3 regions of the Cedecea selenatireducens genome follow, and region 1 is predicted to be linked to each of the others. Evidence: predicted binding sites of a transcription regulator. Region 1 holds the regulator's gene; each other region holds the start of a gene.
What was found. The regulator PurR, encoded in region 1, represses purine synthesis genes. The targets are predictions, from matches to a motif close to CANGCAAACGTTTGCNTG.
Positions count from the first base shown of each region.

Region 1 (6,681 bases):
AAATTCTCTGGAAAAAGTCATGGGGTACATAATCGAGCAATGTTTTAGTTGCTAATTATGAGCGGGATGCCGGTAGCGGTGATGGTGGCCCCTCCACTACTCAGGATTTTCACGCCAGCGGCCCTAATCAGAAGCGGTCCGGTGACATTACGGATGACGGCACAACTGACCAGCGATGCGTTGCAGCTGGTCAGTTGTGTTGGCGTAAGTGTTTTCCGGCACCACTTTCTGGTTGCGCCAGAAGCGGGTCTCTTCGGCGTCGTTGCGCACGCGGAGCACGTTGCCCACCGGGTCGTACCCGTAGCGCAGGTCCTGAAGCACCCTTGCCCCGGCGGTACAGATGTTGCTGACGGCAATAAACGCCCGGCCGGCGGCGTGCAGACGCGGGTCGGCGCTCTGGGCCAGGAAGCCGCGGGCGTTGTACCGGTGGCAGGCGATGCGCTCCCGGGTGACTTCCGGGGTATCCGGATGGCGGTGGTACGCGATATCGCGCACGCTCAGGCCGCGGTTGTCGAGGACCGTGACCGTAGGGGTGTGGCTGAAAACAGACATCATCGGGAACTCCTTTAAGAGCTACGGGAATATTATTCTCCCTGAGCCCGGGCGGGCACGCAGGGTAAAGCGTTACCCGGGATAAATATGCGTCGCCAGGGGGCATTCCGGGCATGGCAAAAAAGGGAGGGTGGAGGGTTAATGCCGGTCACTTAATATGACCGGCATTGTTTTTTAAGGGATGTTTTGACCTTTTCTCCCTCACTTCTCTCACATACTCCCGCTCCTGTCTCGAGGGCAGTTTCAGCATCACTGCATTGCTGTAAAAGTGTTTCAGATGACCCGGGATCGCTCCCGGAGATGACCACGGCAGTCCGATTAATAAACGTAATAACTTCGCGATACCCCAACTCGATTTCCCAGCGATGCTTATAAAGCTCCGCCACGCTGGCGGCCGGGATAACGCATCGCATCGGTCATTGACGTCAGCACCTGCCGCTCCACGCCATTGACCCTGCGACGGATTAGCCGCCCGGTCAGTTCTTCCGGCAGACCTTCCCACTGTTTTCTGGCCTGTGGCGTGGTTTTCAGTCGTATCAGCTCGTCCTGTTTGCCGAGTTTACGGCCGACTTCGTACTGCGTGTTTTTTTTCAGCGGCGTTAACCAGTGGCGATTTTCGCCCGCACTATGCCAGGGCTGCAACAGCCCCAAAGAGTAAAACCCCTTATCGAACAGCGTAATACTGTTATCCGGAGCGCTTTCTGCCAGTTGCGCCGCCAGGCGCATTTCGTTTATGTCATAGCGGCCTGACACACTCGCGCGCAGCAGGTGACTGCTGAGCTCCATCAGACAGACCATGCGAACCTGCGGATATCCGCGATCACCATGCTGGTTGGAGGCCTTGCCGAAAGCCTCTGCATTTTCAGGCGTGTCCTGCGTATGCCAGACCACGCCGTCGACGGCATTGAGTGTCAGCCCGTGCCAGAGAGGATGTATTGCTTCTTTATGCCAGTGTCACTGAGTGATATCAAACAGCGCCCGGATAGCATCCTCACCCAATTTTTTTCTGCGGGTGCGGTGAAGGAACGTCCGGTACGGTCAACAATATCCAGCAGATTAACGATATGACTCATGGGTTTATTGTTGAAGATGGCCATATCGATAACCAGCCAGACCATGGACTCAAGAGGGAGTTTCCGCTAGCGCAGGGTGACGGTATCAGTGAAGGTAAAAGCCTGCTGGATGAGGTCGGGGGAAGGCAGGTCAGCGAGGCTCTGAACCTCGTCGGGTGCAGTAAGATTGATAATGCCGAGAGCGTGTAAAAGTTCCATTTAAAAAGGGTCCATGATGAACATGAACCCTTTTTACACCAGCCACCGGATCGGTCAACCAATCCTTAAACGATCGGCCTTAGCCTCCGGGCCGCTTTTTAGTGCCTGACGAGATTACTCTGCGCCTGGCTCTTCAGATTTATGTTTTTCTGCGGTTTCTTTGATCAGCGCCTGCAATTCGCCGCGCTGGTACATCTCGATGATGATGTCGCAGCCGCCGACCAGCTCACCGTCCACCCACAGCTGTGGGAACGTTGGCCAGTTAGCGTATTTAGGCAGCTCGGCGCGGATGTCCGGGTTCTGCAGAATATCCACGTAGGCGAAGCGCTCGCCGCAGGCAGACAGTGCCTGAACGGCCTGAGCGGAGAAGCCGCAGCTCGGCAGCTTCGGGGAGCCTTTCATATACAGAAGAATTGGGTTCTCAGCGATCTGGCGTTGAATTTTTTCAATAGTGCTCATTGTCTTGCTTCCTCAAACCTTGATACGGCAATAGCCTGTCATTGTAGCCAGTTGCACCCCGGCCAGAAAACACCATTTTTAGCAGGGTTTTTCTGAACTGCCGGGGCATGCAAACATGCTTTAAGAATAACACTTTTACGGTGCTCGAAAATGAGCAATTTGCCTCATCCGCGATCAATAAAACAGCCGATAACGCCCGGTAATGATTAATTTTCTAGCTATAGCTTCCACTTTTGACCGTTAAATAGTATTTGCCTATTAACATTATCGGCTTTTATGCATTAGAATCGTCGGGTTTCGCAAAAATCATACGCAGGCATGATGGTTAGCATCTTGCCTTCATTTATCAGGGGATTGACGAGTGGCGCGGATAAATAAAATCTCTATCACGCTATGTGCTCTGCTATTTGCTTTGCCCTATACACCTTTGACGCAGGCGTCCGAGCACGTCCGCCACCCTGTTGCACAGAAAAGCCACACGGCGAAAACAACTTCCGGTAAAAGCAACAAGGGCAAAGAGAAAACAAAGGCAAAACAAAAAAGCAGCACAGCCTCCACAAAGAAGTCCGGTAAAAAAGACGCATCACCGGTAAAAGCCAAAGTTGCAAAACGCAGCGCCTCAGGCAAAAGCACCACCCTCGCTAAAACCAGCAGCAAAAAAACCTCTAAGAAAATAGCCGTACAGCCAGCCGCAGCCACCCTTGCCTACACTGAAAAATGCACCCATCGTAAAGGGCATAAAAAGCAGTGCGTGAAGGTGAAGTCTGAAAAGAATCTGACCATCGCTCAGGCGCATAAGGTCAGAGTGCAGAAAGCGCAAAAAACGGCCATGAACAAGCTGATGGGGCAAATTGGCAAACCATACCGCTGGGGTGGCACTTCTCCCCGCACGGGCTTCGACTGCAGCGGGCTAATTTATTACGCTTATAAAGATTTGGTGAACATCCGTATTCCACGCACCGCCAACGAAATGTATCACCTGCGTGATGCCTCTTCCGTTGACCGCGGCGAACTGGAAAGCGGCGACCTGGTCTTCTTCCGTACTCAGGGCCGCGGCACGGCTGACCACGTTGGCGTTTACGTCGGCAACGGTAAATTTATTCAGTCTCCTCGCAGCGGCCGCGATATCCAAATTACTTCTTTGAGCGAAGATTACTGGCAGCGCCATTATGTGGGTGCCCGCCGGGTCATGACGCCAAAAACCATTCGTTAATCTTATCCGCTCCCTTTCGGGGCAATCAGACTGATTAAAACGTTAACAGCCCGACAACGGGCTGTTTCATTTCGCTTTTTCGCACTCCCGTAATTTGTTAACCTTATATCCACACAAAATGTAGTTATATTGTGAAGCAAAATAACAAGGAGTGAAGCAATGTCGTTCGAACTACCCGCCCTGCCCTATGCCAAAGATGCGCTGGCCCCGCATATCTCAGCCGAAACCCTCGAGTACCATTACGGCAAGCATCATCAGACCTACGTCACTAACCTGAACAACCTCGTCAAAGGCAGCCCGTTTGAAGGGAAATCGCTGGAAGAGATCGTGCAAGAGTCTGACGGCGGTATTTTCAATAATGCCGCTCAGGTCTGGAACCATACGTTCTACTGGCACTGCCTGGCACCAAACGCCGGGGGAGAACCTGGCGGAGAAGTGTTGGCCGCCATCAATAACGCGTTTGGCAGCGTGGAAGCATTTAAAAAACAGTTCACCGAAGCGGCCATCAAAAACTTCGGCTCCGGCTGGACCTGGCTTGTGAAGAACAGCGACGGCAGCCTGGCTATCGTCTCGACTTCTAACGCAGGAACTCCGCTCACAACCGGGGCAAAACCGCTGTTGACAGTGGACGTCTGGGAACACGCTTACTACATCGACTACCGCAACGCGCGCCCGGTTTATCTGGACCACTTCTGGGCGCTGGTTAACTGGAACTTTGTTGCGCAAAACCTGGCAGGCTGATTTTCAGTGATGTTTGACCTGTATTAAGGGCCGCTTTTTGCGGCCCTTATTAAATCAGTGCAGTACGGCGGTTAACGCCCCGGCAACAATCAGACTCAGTACGATAACCGTAGTCACTACGGAAAACTTCAGATCGGTACTCATCGTAAGCTCCTTTTATTTCCCTACAAAGCGTAAGTGGGATGATTTTCCCACAATTAACGATAAAAATCCTGCTGGTTTTGCACAGATATCGGTTTTCCCTCTTCCACTTTGCCCCGGGATAAGCCAAAATCCTTCGCTAATTTACCGCGTATCGCCCGGCAACGCCCTCCTCCCGCTGTATGTCGCATCCCCGACAGGCCTGCAACCAACGTGTTGCCCCAGGAGTTAGCGAAGGCAAACGTTTAACACATGAGTTATCAGGAGTTTACGATATGGTCTGGAGTGACATCTAATGGCAACCATTAAGGACGTAGCGAAGCGCGCAAACGTTTCCACTACCACTGTGTCACATGTCATTAACAAGACCCGTTTTGTGGCGGAAGAGACGCGCAACGCCGTCTGGGCAGCTATCAAAGAGCTGCACTATTCGCCGAGCGCCGTGGCGCGCAGCCTGAAGGTCAACCACACCAAATCGATTGGCCTGCTCGCTACCTCCAGCGAAGCGCCCTATTTTGCTGAAATTATCGAGTCGGTTGAGAACAGCTGCTTCGCCAAAGGCTACACCCTGATCCTCGGCAACGCGCACAACAACTTTGAGAAGCAGCAAGCCTACCTGTCGATGATGGCGCAAAAACGCGTCGATGGCCTGCTGGTCATGTGCTCCGAATATCCACAGACCCTGCTCTCTACGCTGGAAGAGTACCGTCATATTCCTATGGTGGTGATGGACTGGGGCGAAGCCCGCGCCGATTTTACCGACTCCGTGGTCGATAACGCCTTCCACGGCGGTTATCTCGCAGGCCGTTACCTGATTGAGCGCGGACACCGCGACATCGGTGCGATCCCGGGCCAGCTGGAGCGTAACACCGGCGGTGGTCGTCACGCTGGCTTCCTGAAAGCGCTTGAAGAAGCCAATATCAAAGTGCCGGAAAATTGGGTGGTTCAGGGCGACTTCGAGCCGGAATCTGGCTATCGCGCCATGCAGCAGCTGCTTAATCAACCGCATCGTCCTACTGCGGTCTTCTGCGGCGGCGATATTATGGCAATGGGTGCGATTTGCGCAGCGGATGAGATGGGGCTGCGCGTGCCGCAGGATATCTCGATTATCGGCTACGATAACGTGCGCAACGCCCGCTATTTCTCTCCGGCGCTGACCACAATCCATCAGCCAAAAGAACGCCTCGGTGAAACGGCCTTTAACATGCTGCTCGACCGCATTATCAACAAACGGGAAGAGTCGCAGACCATAGAAGTCCATCCGCGCCTCATCGAACGCCGCTCGGTGGCCGACGGCCCGTTCCGCGATTACCGCCGCTAAGCCTCTTCAGGAGCCCGGGATTCGTTCCCCGGCTCCTGGAGCCATTCCTGATTCATCGTCTCACTGTCCCCTAAATAGTCCAGCAGCCAGCTCAACGCAGGCGAGGCGTCATCCTGCCGCCACGTCAGGCAACAGGCCGCATCCGGGAACGGGTTCTCCAGCCTCAACTCTTTCCAGTCGCCACGTTCGAGCCACGGTTTCGCAATGTGCGTGGGCACCATGCCAATGCATAATCCTGCCGTCAGGCAATCGGCGCCCGACGCCCAGTCCGGCACCACCACGCGGCGCTGGTTGTCCAGAAGCCAGGTAATGCGCTTGGGCAACGAGCGGGACGTGTCCTCCAGCACCAGCGACGGCCAGGGCCGAATTTCATCATCAAGGATGATCTCCTCGTGTTGCGCAAGCGGATGGTCTGCCGCCACCACGCAGCGCCAGCTCAGTGCGCCCATGTCCCGAAACGCGTAGCGCCCTCCGACGGGGATCGCCTGCGTTGCGCCTATCGCCGCCTCAACGCGCCCGTCCGCCAGCGCATCCCACACGCCGTTGAAAACCTCCTGAAACACCCTCAGCTCGATGTCCGGGAAATGGCGATAAAAATCGAGCACCAGTTGGCGAGTACGCTCCGGCTTCACGATATTATCTACCGCGATGGAGAGATGCCCGCGCCAGCCGTTGGCTATCTGCTGGCACTGCTGGCGCGTTGCCATCATTTTTTTGATAACAGAACGCCCTTCTTTAAGAAAGAAAGCCCCAGCGGCGGTCAGCTCAACGTCCCGATGACGTCGTTCAAACAGCGGTACGGCCAGCCACTCTTCAAGTTGGCGCACGGTATAGCTGATGGCAGAAGGCACACGATGCAACTCCTGCGCTGCCCCGCTGAAACTGCCGTTGCGCGCTACGGCATCCACGACTTCGAGAGAATATTCAGACCACATGTTTTTTGCCTGCAAAAAATTTGAATGCAACGCGCAAATATTAGCGTT
Region 1 covers NZ_JBHIKW010000011.1:127,819-134,499, reverse strand. The annotation lists gene ACE38U_RS17630 (RHS repeat-associated core domain-containing protein) at 1-48, shown strand, start outside; partial or broken gene ACE38U_RS17625 (RHS repeat protein) at 205-555, opposite strand; partial or broken gene ACE38U_RS17620 (IS4 family transposase) at 701-1,823, opposite strand; gene ACE38U_RS17615 (Grx4 family monothiol glutaredoxin) at 1,938-2,282, opposite strand; gene ACE38U_RS17610 (C40 family peptidase) at 2,644-3,495, shown strand; gene sodB (superoxide dismutase [Fe]) at 3,655-4,236, shown strand; gene cydH (cytochrome bd-I oxidase subunit CydH) at 4,291-4,380, opposite strand; gene purR (HTH-type transcriptional repressor PurR) at 4,673-5,698, shown strand; gene punR (DNA-binding transcriptional activator PunR) at 5,695-6,633, opposite strand.

Region 2 (6,681 bases), on a different contig from region 1:
TCCCATTTATCCCGCGACTGGGCGCGCACCGCTTCACGCAGGTTGCCCATCCAGTTAATGCCGGAGTAGAGGGCAATGAGCAGCCCGACCAGGCCAACGGTGGTGCGCTGCTGAACCGCAGTGTTGATGGTGTTTTTAAGCGTGGCGGCAAGCGTTGGGTCGCTGACGTTCTCAAGGATTTTGGCAAAAATGTCTTCGAGCAGCGTGGGGTGCGAGGCAAGCACGTAGCCGCCCGCCGCGAAGGCCACCATCATGATGGGGATCAGCGACAGAAACGAGAAGTAGGTAATGGCGGCACCAAACTGGTTTCCCAGACGGTCATTAAAGCGTTCGGCCGCACGCAGCAGGTGAGCAATCATCGGCTGTCTGACCGTTTTGTTGACCGCGGATATGGTGCTGTTCACCGCGGCGTTGCTGGTTTTAAGCTTCACCAGCGGTTCGTTCTCTGCGGGGTCGCTTTGAGCTTCATCCTGCTGAGTCTCGATAGGTATAACAGGCTCGTATTCGAGCTCGTTGGTTGGGCGTTTTTCACGGTTATCCGGCGTCGTCATCGGGTCAATTTTCCTTTTGCAGTGGCAGGATCTTAAGGAAATTATAGCCATAACGCTAATCTACATAGGCTTTGAGTACGCCGGTTAGCCATTCCATAAACAAATGTACCCGCCGGGAGAGGTTGCGGCGATGCGGATAAAGCAGCGAAATCGGCATCGGCTCGGCGCGGTACTGCGGTAGAATCTCCACGAGGCTACCTTCTTTTAGCTGGGCTTTCACGCCCACGCGTGGGACCTGGATAATACCCAGCCCGGCAGCGCAGGCCGCCTGGTAAGTTTCCGTGCTGTTGACGGTAATCAGGCCGCCGGTTTTCACCCACTGCGTTGTTTTATCCAGCCAGACTTCAAAGCCCTGCGGGCGAGTGCCGAGGTTTTGGGCGTAATGCACCAGCGCGTGCGAAGCCAGATCGTCCAGGTTTTCAGGGTAGCCAAAGCGGCTGAGGTAGTCCGGGCTGGCGCAGTTGATCATGGTAAATTTTCCCAGCGGTCTGGCCACCAGACCCGAGTCTTTGAGGTGGCCCACGCGTACCACGCAGTCAAACCCTTCCCGGACAACATCTACCATTCTGTCGCTGCTGCTAAGCTCCAGCTCTATGCCCGGATACTGCTGCAGAAATCCCGGCAGTTTAGGAATAATCAGGCCGCGCGCCAGCGTGACGGGCATATCGACCCTGATTCGCCCGCTGACGCTGGCAGGATCGTGCTGGAACAGGCCATCCAGCTCGTCGAGATTGGTTAGCAGGTCCCGGCAGCGTTCGTAATAAACCATGCCGTCCTGGGTGAGCTGAACCCGGCGCGTGGTGCGGTGCAGCAGGCGTGTTCCGAGCGAGGTTTCCAGCGCCTGAACCTGGCGCGAAACGCTGCCCTTCGGCAGCCCAAGGGTGTCTGCGGCGCGGGTAAAACTCTCCAGCTCGGCGACTCTCACGAAAAGCTGCATTGCATGTATTTTATCCATCTTATCACCGCATTGTTGTTTGAATTGAAACAGTGAGGCGCATCTGGCCGTATTTATTGATTTTGTATCAGCTAATAAGCTGTACCTCAATGACCTGACAGCCAAATAAGAGGTTTATCATGAATCAACGTATCGCTTTAGTGACCGGCGGCAGCCGTGGATTAGGTAAAAACGCAGCGCTGAAGCTGGCTGCAAGAGGAATCGGTATTCTTCTGACTTACAACAGTAAGCAGCAGGAAGCCGAAGATGTTGTGCGTGAAATTGAGCAAAAAGGCGTAAAAGCCGCAGCAATACAGCTGAATGTCGGCGATTCCTCTACCTTTGCGGAGTTCGTTGAGCAGGTGATAGAGACGCTGAATAACGTCTGGCAGCGAGATACGTTTGATTATTTATTGAACAATGCGGGGATCGGTCTTGAAGCGTCGTTTGCCGAGACCAGCGAAGCGCAGTTCGATGAAATAATGAACATCCATTTGAAAGGGCCTTTTTTCCTGACCCAGCGCCTTCTGCCGCTGATTAAAGACGGCGGGCGCATTCTGAATGTGTCCACCGGCCTGACCCGTTTCTCGCTGCCGGGTAAAGCCGCCTACGCTACGATGAAAGGGGCGATGGAAGTGCTGACTAAGTATCAGGCCAAAGAGCTGGGCTCACGCGGGATTGCGGTGAATATCATCGCGCCGGGCGCTATTGCCACCGATTTTAGCGGCGGTATCGTGCGGGATAACGAGCATGTGTCGAAAGCTATCGCCGCACAAACCGCGCTGGGGCGAGTAGGGCAGCCGGATGATATCGGCGATGCGATTGCGGCGATCCTCAGCGATGAGACCGGCTGGATGAATGCGCAGCGGATTGAAGTGTCCGGCGGGATGTTCCTTTAGTTTTTTGACCGTTCCCGGCAGGTGACCCTCACCCTAACCCTCTCCCTAAAAGGGAGAGGGGATTAAAAAAACCTACGCCGTAATCACCCAACCGCGTGCTTTCCACAAGCCCGGTAACTCGGCCAAATCGGTAAACGTCGTCACCTTTGGATGATCGATCGGTTTGTTATGCGGATCGGCACAGAAATAAAACACCTCCATTCCCGCCGCAATGCCCGATTGCGCACCAGCCATAGAATCATCCACCAGAATGCAGTGCTCCACCCCAACCTTCATCTGTTCTGCCGCGTGGAACATCAGAGCCGGGTCTGGCTTCCAGCGCTGAATGTCGTAGCCGCTGTACAGCGTCTCCGGGAAGTAGGCGAGCATCCCGGTTTTGCCGAGAGAATGCTGCATCTTGCTGACCGGGCCGTTGGACACCACGCACATCGGCTTTTTGATTTGCGCCAGCAGGGTGTTCGCCCCGGCGATTTCCTGAAGCTCGCTGTCGAACAGACGGGCGACTTCGGCTCGGTAAATCGCCTCAAGTTCTGGCTTCGGCAGGCTGGTGCCGTACTCGGCGTTGATTGTGTCGATAATTTCGTAGAGTTTGACGCCTTTAAAGGTCTTGAAGACATCTTCGAGCGCAAGCTGAATGCCGTATTGCGCAAACATATGCACGTAGGCTTTGGAGCAGATGACCTCGCTGTCGACCAGCGTTCCATCGCAGTCAAAAAACACCGCTTCTATCCGGGACATGCCATTTCCTTTCTCTCTGGTTTAACGTTTACTCTATGCTTTTTGCGCAACGCAATCGATCCCGTGGCGGTAATTTCAGCGAAAAAAGTGGATGATTTCCGTTATCCCCTGCCATTTTTGGTATAGGATAGCGGCGTATTTTTTCCTCTTTTAGTTCGGAAACCGATAATGAGCCAACCACAGTCCACTCCGGAAACAACCCCGGGGCTGCTCGAACGCGCGTTCAAATTACGCGAACACGGTACTAACGCCCGCACCGAGGTGATCGCCGGGTTCACTACCTTCCTGACGATGGTGTATATCGTTTTTGTTAACCCACAGATCCTCGGCGCGGCCGGCATGGATACTCAGGCGGTATTCGTCACCACCTGCCTGATTGCGGCCTTTGGCAGCATCCTGATGGGCATTTTCGCCAACCTGCCCGTTGCGCTGGCACCGGCAATGGGCCTGAACGCTTTCTTCGCGTTCGTGGTGGTCGGTGCGATGGGAATTTCCTGGCAAGTCGGGATGGGCGCGATTTTCTGGGGCGCCGTTGGCCTGCTGTTGCTGACCATCTTCCGCGTTCGCTACTGGATGATTGCGAATATTCCGCTTGGCCTGCGCGTAGGCATCACCAGCGGTATCGGCCTGTTTATCGGCATGATGGGGCTGAAAAACGCCGGGATCATCGTGGCCAATAAAGAGACGCTGGTCAGCATCGGGAACCTGACTTCCCACAGCGTGCTGCTTGGCGCGCTGGGCTTCTTTATCATCGCGATTCTTGCTTCCCGTAACATCCACGCGGCCGTGCTGGTCTCCATCGTGGTGACCACGCTGCTGGGCTGGCTGCTGGGCGACGTGCAGTATCACGGCATCGTTTCTGCGCCACCCAGCGTGAGCAGCGTTGTGGGGCAGGTTGATCTGGCAGGCTCCCTGAATCTGGGCCTGGCGGGCGTTATCTTCTCCTTCATGCTGGTCAACCTGTTTGACTCCTCCGGCACCCTGATTGGCGTGACGGATAAAGCTGGGCTAACCGATGCGAAGGGCAAATTCCCGCGCATGAAGCAGGCGCTGTTCGTGGACAGTATCTCATCCGTGACCGGCTCTTTCTTTGGCACCTCTTCGGTTACCGCCTACATCGAAAGCTCTTCCGGCGTTTCCGTCGGTGGCCGCACCGGGCTGACCGCTATCGTGGTTGGCCTGCTGTTCCTGCTGGTTATCTTCCTGTCACCGCTGGCGGGCATGGTGCCGGCATACGCGGCCGCTGGTGCGCTGATTTATGTTGGCGTCCTGATGACCTCAAGCCTGGCCCGTGTGAAGTGGGATGACCTGACCGAAGCCGTTCCGGCGTTTGTTACCGCCGTGATGATGCCGTTCAGCTTCTCGATTACCGAAGGTATCGCTCTCGGCTTTATTTCCTACTGCGTCATGAAGCTGGGTACCGGCCGCTGGCGCGAGCTGAGTCCGTGCGTCGTCATCGTCGCGCTGCTGTTTGTGCTGAAAATCGTGTTTGTTGATTAAAGCGACAGCAGAAATAAAAACGCCAGTCATGCGACTGGCGTTTTTTTTGGCCCGGAATCAGGCTTTCACGCGCTTGATATAATCGCCAAAGGCGGTGAGCTGCCCGGTCAGATGGTCAAGCGTGCTTTGATCGACCACTTCGCCGCTCTGTGGGTCAACTTTGTTCTGGATAACGCCGCCCATAAACTCCGGCTTGTTCATCACCATCGCGTCGAGGAAGACGAGGATTTGGCGCAGGTGATACTGGCAGCGTGCGCCGCCGATGGCGCCCATGGAGCTGGTTTGAATCAGCACAGGCTTGCCGGCCAGCGGCTGCTCAGGCAGGCGGGAGAGCCAGTCAATGGCGTTTTTCAGGCCGCCCGGCACCGAATAGTTGTATTCCGGCGTGACAATCACCACGCCGTCCGCCTGGCGAATCTGCCCGGCAATGGCTTCTACGCTCTGAGGGAAACCTTCTTCCTGCTGAATGTCGGCATCGTACAGCGGAATGTCACCGATGGACGGCAGGGCATCTATCTGCATACCTGCCGGGGCAATGTTCGGCAGCGTGCGGGCGACCATTGCGTTAAATGAACCCTTACGCAGGCTCCCCAGTAAAGTCACTATCTTCAACGAATCAGACATTGGTACTCCTTTATGCGTCAGGACGTTCGGGAAAATGTGTTATGCGGCGTAGCTGCCTCTGATGATATACCCGTCAGGCGAATGATGCGCGCCTGAGCGCTGCGGCTGCGTGCTTCTGCGTCCGGCAGGGCGTTCCAGCCCTGCTGCCCGTCAAACTCCCACAGCTTCAGACGTTCAACGCCCGGTGCTACGGCACAGCCCCAGATAAGGATATCTTCAGCGTCGCTGATAGCCTCAATATGCGGCTCGTTTGTGACGCGCAGACGACCAGAGCCCGGCAATAATTGTAGCGTGTTCAGGCTGGTCTGGGGGTTGTCGGTAAGCTTCAGGACGCTACGGCGCAGGGTATGCAGCTGGGTGCGGGCTTCGTTGGGATCGTTTTGATTGTTGATCCAGGTGATTTCGCTACTGCTTGACTGAGACGGCGGCACCACAGGGGACGGAGCCTGAAAGCTGCGGCGAAGCTCCATGTCCAGACCGCAGCGTCCTTCGGTGGCCAGCAGCACACCCACCATGTTACCGGCATAGGCGAGGCTGAAATCCGGCAGCTCGGCGTCGGCAAAGCGCGGGCGTCCGGCGGTGGAGGTGATAATTTGCGGCAGGCGTTGGGTGCCGTACAGCATAAACATCATCTCGGCGACCAGCGTCCGTGACGCGAGATAGCGCGTGCGGCGGTGTTCCGGCATCAGGCTGGCTGCGTTAAGGGTATCGTCGTTCAGTCGGGGTGAAGTGAGGTTGGGAGGGTTCAGAGCCCATCTTGCAAAATGCGTCGCCATTTGTCGCTCCTTGATAATGGTCAGTCGATGTCATGCCGTTTCGGGTGGCTGAAACAGCGCTCCGCTTCCGATCCTGAACGTCGTCAGGCATCGAATAGTAATCTCAGGTTTAGGGCGTTGTCATTGACGCTCTTCAATAGAGTGACCTATTTTTTGAGCAATATATTATATATTCAATCCTGGGAGAATTCTTAGTGGTTTGCGTCAGTGAAACACTTAAAAATATTGCTCAAAAGACAGGCTATTGAAATGATGAAGTATTTTGAAATTGAGGAAAACGCCCCGCATTCTGAAGTGTGACGCGGGGCGGCCGAGAAGTGTTATTTCCCGATACAGAAGCTCGAGAAGATGCGCCCTAACAGATCGTCAGAGCTGAATTCACCGGTAATTTCACTTAAGTTCTGCTGGGCCAGGCGCAGCTCTTCAGCCAGCAGTTCACCGGCCCAGGCACCCAGCAGCTGGGCTTTACCCTGCTGCAGGTGTTCAGCGGCTTGCTCCAGCGCCTGCAGATGACGGCGACGGGCGAGGAAGCCACCTTCCATGTTGGTTTCAAAGCCCATGCTCTCTTTCAGATGCGCGCGCAGCACGTCCACACCTTCCCCGGTACGGGCGGAAAGCCGAACAAGTGAGTGACCATTTACTTCGCTCAGGCCAAGCGT
Region 2 covers NZ_JBHIKW010000010.1:2,997-9,677, forward strand. The annotation lists gene yhjD (inner membrane protein YhjD) at 1-551, opposite strand, end outside; gene ACE38U_RS16245 (LysR family transcriptional regulator) at 607-1,506, opposite strand; gene ACE38U_RS16250 (SDR family NAD(P)-dependent oxidoreductase) at 1,626-2,384, shown strand; gene yieH (6-phosphogluconate phosphatase) at 2,457-3,122, opposite strand; gene ACE38U_RS16260 (NCS2 family permease) at 3,291-4,622, shown strand; gene ACE38U_RS16265 (NADPH-dependent FMN reductase) at 4,680-5,246, opposite strand; gene ACE38U_RS16270 (4'-phosphopantetheinyl transferase family protein) at 5,264-6,022, opposite strand; gene mnmE (tRNA uridine-5-carboxymethylaminomethyl(34) synthesis GTPase MnmE) at 6,343-6,681, opposite strand, start outside.
Region 2: ACE38U_RS16260 (NCS2 family permease) is a predicted target of PurR. The motif match lies at 3,171-3,188, and genes of this name have one in related genera.

Region 3 (6,681 bases), on a different contig from region 1:
GTCAAGCCGCTGAACATCGTGATTAAGCTTGTAGAGTGTAACGGCAAGCCGGTCGCCAAGCTTTCAGACAGCCCGGGTAAAACCATCTGCCACGATAAAGCCTTTGTGCGAGCATTACGCAAAGCCTTCGACCTTCCGCTGGTCAAAAAAGCCAGCTGATTCAGCGATAATCGGTGAATAGAGGCTTTGCTATTCACCGCGCTTCGCTCTTTCCTTTATTTCTTCATAAGCAACGCGAATTCTGCTTGTCTGATGGCGCGTGACAGGTAACATAGATAACCCCCATCTGTGGGTTACTATTTTTTTTGTCATTGACCATTTAATAGAGAGAAAACTATGAGCGTTGTGCCTGTAGCCGACGTACTCCAGGGCCGTGCCGCCGTTGACAGCGAAGTCACCGTGCGCGGATGGGTGCGTACTCGAAGAGATTCAAAAGCTGGTATCTCCTTCCTCGCCGTCTATGACGGTTCCTGCTTTGATCCTGTACAGGCCGTCATTAATAATTCTCTGCCCAATTACAATGAAGACGTTCTGCGCCTGACCACCGGCTGTTCGGTGATTGTTACCGGCGTTGTGGTCGAATCTCAGGGCCAGGGCCAGGCGTTCGAACTCCAGGCAACCAAAGTTGAAGTTACCGGCTGGGTTGACGATCCGGATACCTATCCGATGGCGGCCAAACGCCACAGCATCGAATACCTCCGCGAAGTGGCTCACCTGCGCCCGCGCACCAACATGATTGGTGCCGTTGCCCGCGTTCGTCACACGCTGGCTCAGGCGCTGCACCGCTTCTTCCACGAAAATGGTTATTTCTGGGTATCCACCCCGCTGATCACCGCTTCGGATACCGAAGGTGCCGGCGAGATGTTCCGCGTCTCAACGCTGGATCTGGAAAACCTGCCTCGCACTCCGGAAGGCAAAGTCGACTTCGACAAAGACTTCTTCGGTAAAGAAGCCTTCCTGACCGTTTCCGGCCAGCTGAACGGCGAAACGTACGCGAGCGCGCTGTCCAAGGTTTATACCTTCGGGCCAACCTTCCGCGCAGAAAACTCCAACACCAGCCGCCACCTGGCCGAGTTCTGGATGCTGGAGCCAGAAGTGGCCTTTGCCGACCTGGACGATGTGGCCGGGCTGGCAGAAGCGATGCTGAAGTACGTCTTTAAGGCCGTACTGGATGAACGCATGGACGACATGAAGTTCTTTGCTGAACGCGTCGACAAAGAAGCGATTGAGCGTCTGGAACGCTTCATCTCCGCAGACTTCGCCCAGGTGGACTACACCGACGCGGTTGAAATCCTGCTGAACTGCGGCCACAAGTTCGAAAACCCGGTTTACTGGGGGGTCGATCTTTCATCCGAGCACGAACGTTACCTGGCCGAGCAGCACTTCAAGGCACCGGTGGTGGTGAAAAACTACCCGAAAGACATTAAAGCTTTCTATATGCGCCTTAACGAAGACGGTAAAACCGTTGCCGCTATGGACGTTCTGGCCCCGGGCATCGGCGAAATCATCGGTGGCTCCCAGCGTGAAGAGCGCCTGGATGTGCTGGACGCGCGCATGGCTGAAATGGGCCTGAATAAAGAAGATTACTGGTGGTACCGCGACCTGCGTCGCTACGGCACCGTACCGCATTCAGGTTTTGGCCTGGGCTTTGAGCGACTGATCGCCTATGTCACCGGCGTTCAGAACGTGCGCGATGTGATTCCGTTCCCACGTACGCCGCGTAACGCCAGCTTCTAAGCCAGAGAAAACCAAAAGGCCAGCTTCCGCTGGCCTTTTTTACGTTTCAGCATAAAAGGTCTATTTTCTTCAACGCTCGTTAAACAAACGTCAATTTCAACCCTCTTTCCCGACAACCCCGTTACCAACTATTTCTGCCTCACATTCTTTAACAAAAATTGCGCTTAAGTTTGCTCGCGCTTTCAAATAGTGATGGGCATAGCACATTTGTACATTTTTCACACAGCCATCCAGCCATCTAAAAACAAGTCAAAAAATGAACAATTGTGAACAAGAAACATTCACCAAATAGCTTTATGCGGATTAAACATAAGTAATTCATATATATATGATTAGAAATTGCGCATTCGGGTTGCATTAAGAGCGAAATTTGAAATGGTTCACAAAGTTCCCTGATATTAACATTTAGTTACACATATTTTCCTTTTGAAACTCAGTTTAGACATTTGTAGCACTTTCAGGCTAGCGAAACGGTTTCATGGATGGAAAGATGCCAGACAGATACAGAAAGACACCAAACTATCCTCAATAGTTCCGTAAAGAATTATTGACGGCAGTGGCAGGTGTCCATAAAAACCACAATGAGGGTAATAAATAATGATGAAGCGCAATATTCTGGCAGTGGTAATCCCTGCTCTGCTGGTAGCCGGTGCAGCAAACGCTGCAGAAATCTATAACAAAGACGGCAACAAAGTAGACCTGTACGGTAAAGCGGTAGGTCTGCATTACTTCGCTAAAGATAACGGTGCGAACGCTCAGGGTAACGGCGACAAAACTTACGCCCGTCTTGGCTTCAAAGGCGAAACTCAAATTAACAGCCAACTGACCGGTTACGGCCAGTGGGAATACAACTTCCAGGGTAACAACTCTGAAGGTGCTGACGCTCAGAAAGGGAACAAAACCCGTCTGGCCTTCGCGGGTCTGAAATTCGGTGACGCAGGCTCCTTCGACTACGGTCGTAACTACGGTCTGGTTTACGACGCAATCGGCGTAACCGACATGCTGCCAGAGTTTGGCGGTGACACCGGCAACAGCGACAACTTCTTCTCCGGCCGTAACGGTGGTCTCGCAACTTACCGTAACAGCGGTTTCTTCGGCCTGGTTGACGGTCTGGACTTCGGCGTTCAGTACCTGGGCAAAAACGATCGTGCTGGCAATGCAACCCGCTCTAACGGTGACGGCTGGGCAAGCTCCGCAAGCTACACCGTTGATGGCTTCGGCATCGTAGGTGCTTACGGCGCGGCTGACCGCACTAACGATCAGCAGGCCCTGACATACGGTCACGGCGCTAAAGCAGAGCAGTGGGCTACCGGCCTGAAATATGATGCGAACAACATCTACCTGGCCGCGCTGTACGGTGAAAGCCGCAACGCTACCCGTCTGACCATCAACGGTACCGATGGCTTCCTGAACAAAACTCAGGACTTCTCCGTTGTAGCACAGTACCAGTTCGATTTCGGTCTGCGTCCATCCATCGCTTACTACAAATCTAAAGCGAAAAATGTTGAAGGTATCGGCAGCGAAGATTACCTCAACTACATTGATATCGGCGCGACTTACTACTTCAACAAAAACATGTCCACCTATGTTGACTATCAGATCAACCAGATCGACAAAAACAACAAGCTGGGCGTGGGTGCAGACGACACCGTTGCTGTTGGTATCGTTTACCAGTTCTAATTTCAGCCATTTGTTTGTCTGAAATGTTTAAAAACAGGGCTTCGGCCCTGTTTTTTTATGGCAAAAAAGTAGAATAAACCCGATGTTATCGCTAACCGTCTCTTTTTGTCGCAAACGGTTGGCAATTCGTAAAACAGCAGTTAACCTGAAAGCGATTTCCCCCGATATCACTAATGGAACCCGTCATGTTTGAGAACATTACCGCTGCCCCTGCCGATCCTATTCTTGGTCTGGCCGACCTGTTTCGCGCCGACGATCGTCCAACCAAAATCAACCTCGGCATCGGGGTCTATAAGGACGAGACCGGTAAAACGCCGGTACTGACCAGCGTTAAGAAAGCCGAGCTGTATCTGCTGGAAAATGAGACCACCAAGAACTATCTGGGTATTGATGGTATTCCAGAATTTGGCCGCTGCACGCAAGAGCTGCTGTTCGGTAAAGGCAATGCCCTGATTGCCGACAAACGTGCTCGTACCGCGCAAACCCCAGGCGGTACCGGTGCGCTGCGCGTGGCCGCTGACTTCCTGGCAAAAAATACCTCAGCGAAACGCGTTTGGGTAAGCAACCCAAGCTGGCCTAACCACAAAAGCGTGTTTAACGCCGCCGGTCTGGAAGTGAAAGAGTACGCCTACTATGATGCGGAAAATCACAGCCTGGACTTTGATGGTCTGGTTGCCAGCCTGCAGGCTGCCGAAGCCGGTGACGTGGTGCTGTTCCACGGCTGCTGCCATAACCCTACCGGGATCGATCCTACCGCCGAACAGTGGAAAACGCTGGCAGAAATGTCACTGGCCAAAGGCTGGCTGCCGCTGTTTGACTTCGCCTACCAGGGCTTTGCCCGCGGTCTGGAAGAGGATGCGGAAGGCCTGCGTATTTTTGCTGCCGGCCACAAAGAGCTGCTGGTGGCGAGTTCCTATTCCAAGAACTTCGGCCTGTACAACGAACGCGTAGGCGCTTTCACGCTGGTTGCCACCGATGCCGACACCGCTGACCGTTCATTCAGCCAGGTGAAATCGGTTATTCGCGCCAACTATTCTAACCCACCTGCGCACGGTGCCTCCGTCGTGGCAACCATTCTCAGCAATGACGCGCTGCGTACCATGTGGGAACAAGAGCTGACCGACATGCGCCAGCGCATTCACCGTATGCGTCAGCTGTTTGTGAATACCCTGCAGGAGAAAGGCGCCAACCGCGACTTCAGCTTCATCATCAATCAAAACGGGATGTTCTCGTTCAGCGGCCTGACCAAAGAACAGGTGCTGCGCCTGCGCGAAGAGTTTGGCGTTTACGCCGTGGCATCCGGCCGCGTCAACGTGGCGGGCATGACCCCGGATAACATGGCGCCGCTGTGTGAAGCCATCGTGGCCGTGCTGTAAAACTACAGCCAGCAAAAAGCAAAAGAGCCGCATAAGCGGCTCTTTTTTTACTCGAAAACATATTTACCAGACCGGCTGCTCGTCCTGTAAGAACGGATTATGCAGACGTTCGTAGCCCAGGGTAGACATCGGCCCGTGGCCGGGAATAAAGGTCACATCATCCCCCAGCGGCAGCAATTTACGCTTGATTGAATCAATCAACGCCGCGTGGTCACCACGTGGAAAATCGCTGCGCCCCACTCCGCCTTTAAAGATGACATCACCAGAAACCAGCAAACGAGAGGCCTCATCGAAGAAGACGATATGGCCAGGCGTATGCCCCGGACAATGCAACACCTGTAAAGTCACATTCCCTACGGCGACACTTTCCCCTTCGTTTAACCAGCGATCCGGCGTCAGAGGCTGACACTCGTCGAGGCCAAACATTCGGCTTTGCTGCGGCAAGCCCTGCAGCCAGAACTCATCTTCTTTTTCCGGACCCACAACCGGCGCGCCGTAATGTGCCGCCAGCTCGGCCGCCGCGCCAACGTGATCGAGATGACCGTGCGTCAGCAAAATTTGGCTAACCTTTACGCCTTTCTGAGCCACTTCCTGCTTGATACGCGCCGCATCGCCGCCGGGATCCACCAGCGCCGCCTGCTGCGTTTCCTCGCACCAAATAAGAGAACAGTTCTGGGCAAAAGCCGTGACCGGAATAATGTGATAGTTCATGCTGCTCCATTACCGGCAACAAAGCCGGATTCCGTTGTTTTACCAGTGCCTTACCGGCCCGGTATCAATATGCACAAAGTCGCTGCTGGGGTAGTATCCTACACCACCTGCGCGCATAGATAATGCCGCTTTGCGAATATTGCTTAACGAAACCCCTTCAATATGAAAATCCATCGCCTGGCCTTTGGTGTGGTAGCTTTTTTTCGCTACGCCGCGGCTGTGAGCGCGAAGTTCGTTATTGGTGTCGATGGAGCGGTAGCCAGAAATCAACTGCACCGGTTTGTTGGTACCCAACAGCCCCTGCAGGCGATAGAGTTGGTCAAACAGTGAAGGATCGATCGATTTAATCTTGTTCGCCCGGTAATCCCGAAAGAAGTGATTAAGTCTTGCTAATTCATCCTGAATATAGCCTCTGCCATCAAAAAACTCGGCTTTCAGTGACTCTCCGGTATGCAGGTTATTGAGAGTCAAAATACGCGGGCGTGGTGTCGAGAGGGTGGCAAACGACGGCAAAGGCATGAGAGCGGCACCGAAAGCCACGCCCCCCAAAGCCAGTAGCTTGCGGCGATTAGCGTCAAATTTGTCCATGATATCCAGGTCTACAGGTAATAAAATGATGGTTTAATATGCACTTTTGCGCACTGCCATCGCACCATAGCTGCCCGAATCCGGGGAGTCAAGGCACGATAAAACCCAGCAACGGCGGGCCCTGCAACGGGCCCGGCTGGGTTTTACATTTTCTACGACCACTAATTCATTAGAAATGTTGCGTTTAGCGGATTAATAACCCTGCTTTTGCGAGGTTTTGTGCGCCAGATCGCGCGGTGAGATCATAATTGTAAATATCTGTACGAAACTCGGTTCGCCCCTCTTTCCCGACAAACGCCGTCAGATAGTAGAGATTAACCGGAATGTTATGGCGGATATTCACGTATTTGGTATTCCCTTCCTGCAACGTACTGGAAATACGTGAGTCATTCCACCCGGCATCCTGCAGTAACATGTTCGCAAGCTCCGAGGCTTTATTCACGCGCACACAGCCGGAACTCAGCGCCCTTGCATCCTTCTGGAAGAGGTTATGGTTAGGCGTGTCGTGCAAATAGATGGCATCTGAACTTGGCATATTAAACTTGTAGCGCCCAAGCGAGTTCTGCGTGCCTGGTTTTTGCTGGAAGCG
Region 3 covers NZ_JBHIKW010000006.1:77,230-83,910, reverse strand. The annotation lists gene pncB (nicotinate phosphoribosyltransferase) at 1-159, shown strand, start outside; gene asnS (asparagine--tRNA ligase) at 337-1,737, shown strand; gene ompF (porin OmpF) at 2,335-3,417, shown strand; gene ACE38U_RS11710 (amino acid aminotransferase) at 3,603-4,793, shown strand; gene ACE38U_RS11705 (MBL fold metallo-hydrolase) at 4,857-5,504, opposite strand; gene mepK (peptidoglycan L,D-endopeptidase MepK) at 5,544-6,092, opposite strand; gene ldtD (L,D-transpeptidase LdtD) at 6,277-6,681, opposite strand, start outside.
Region 3: ACE38U_RS11710 (amino acid aminotransferase) is a predicted target of PurR. The motif match lies at 3,525-3,542, and genes of this name have one in related genera.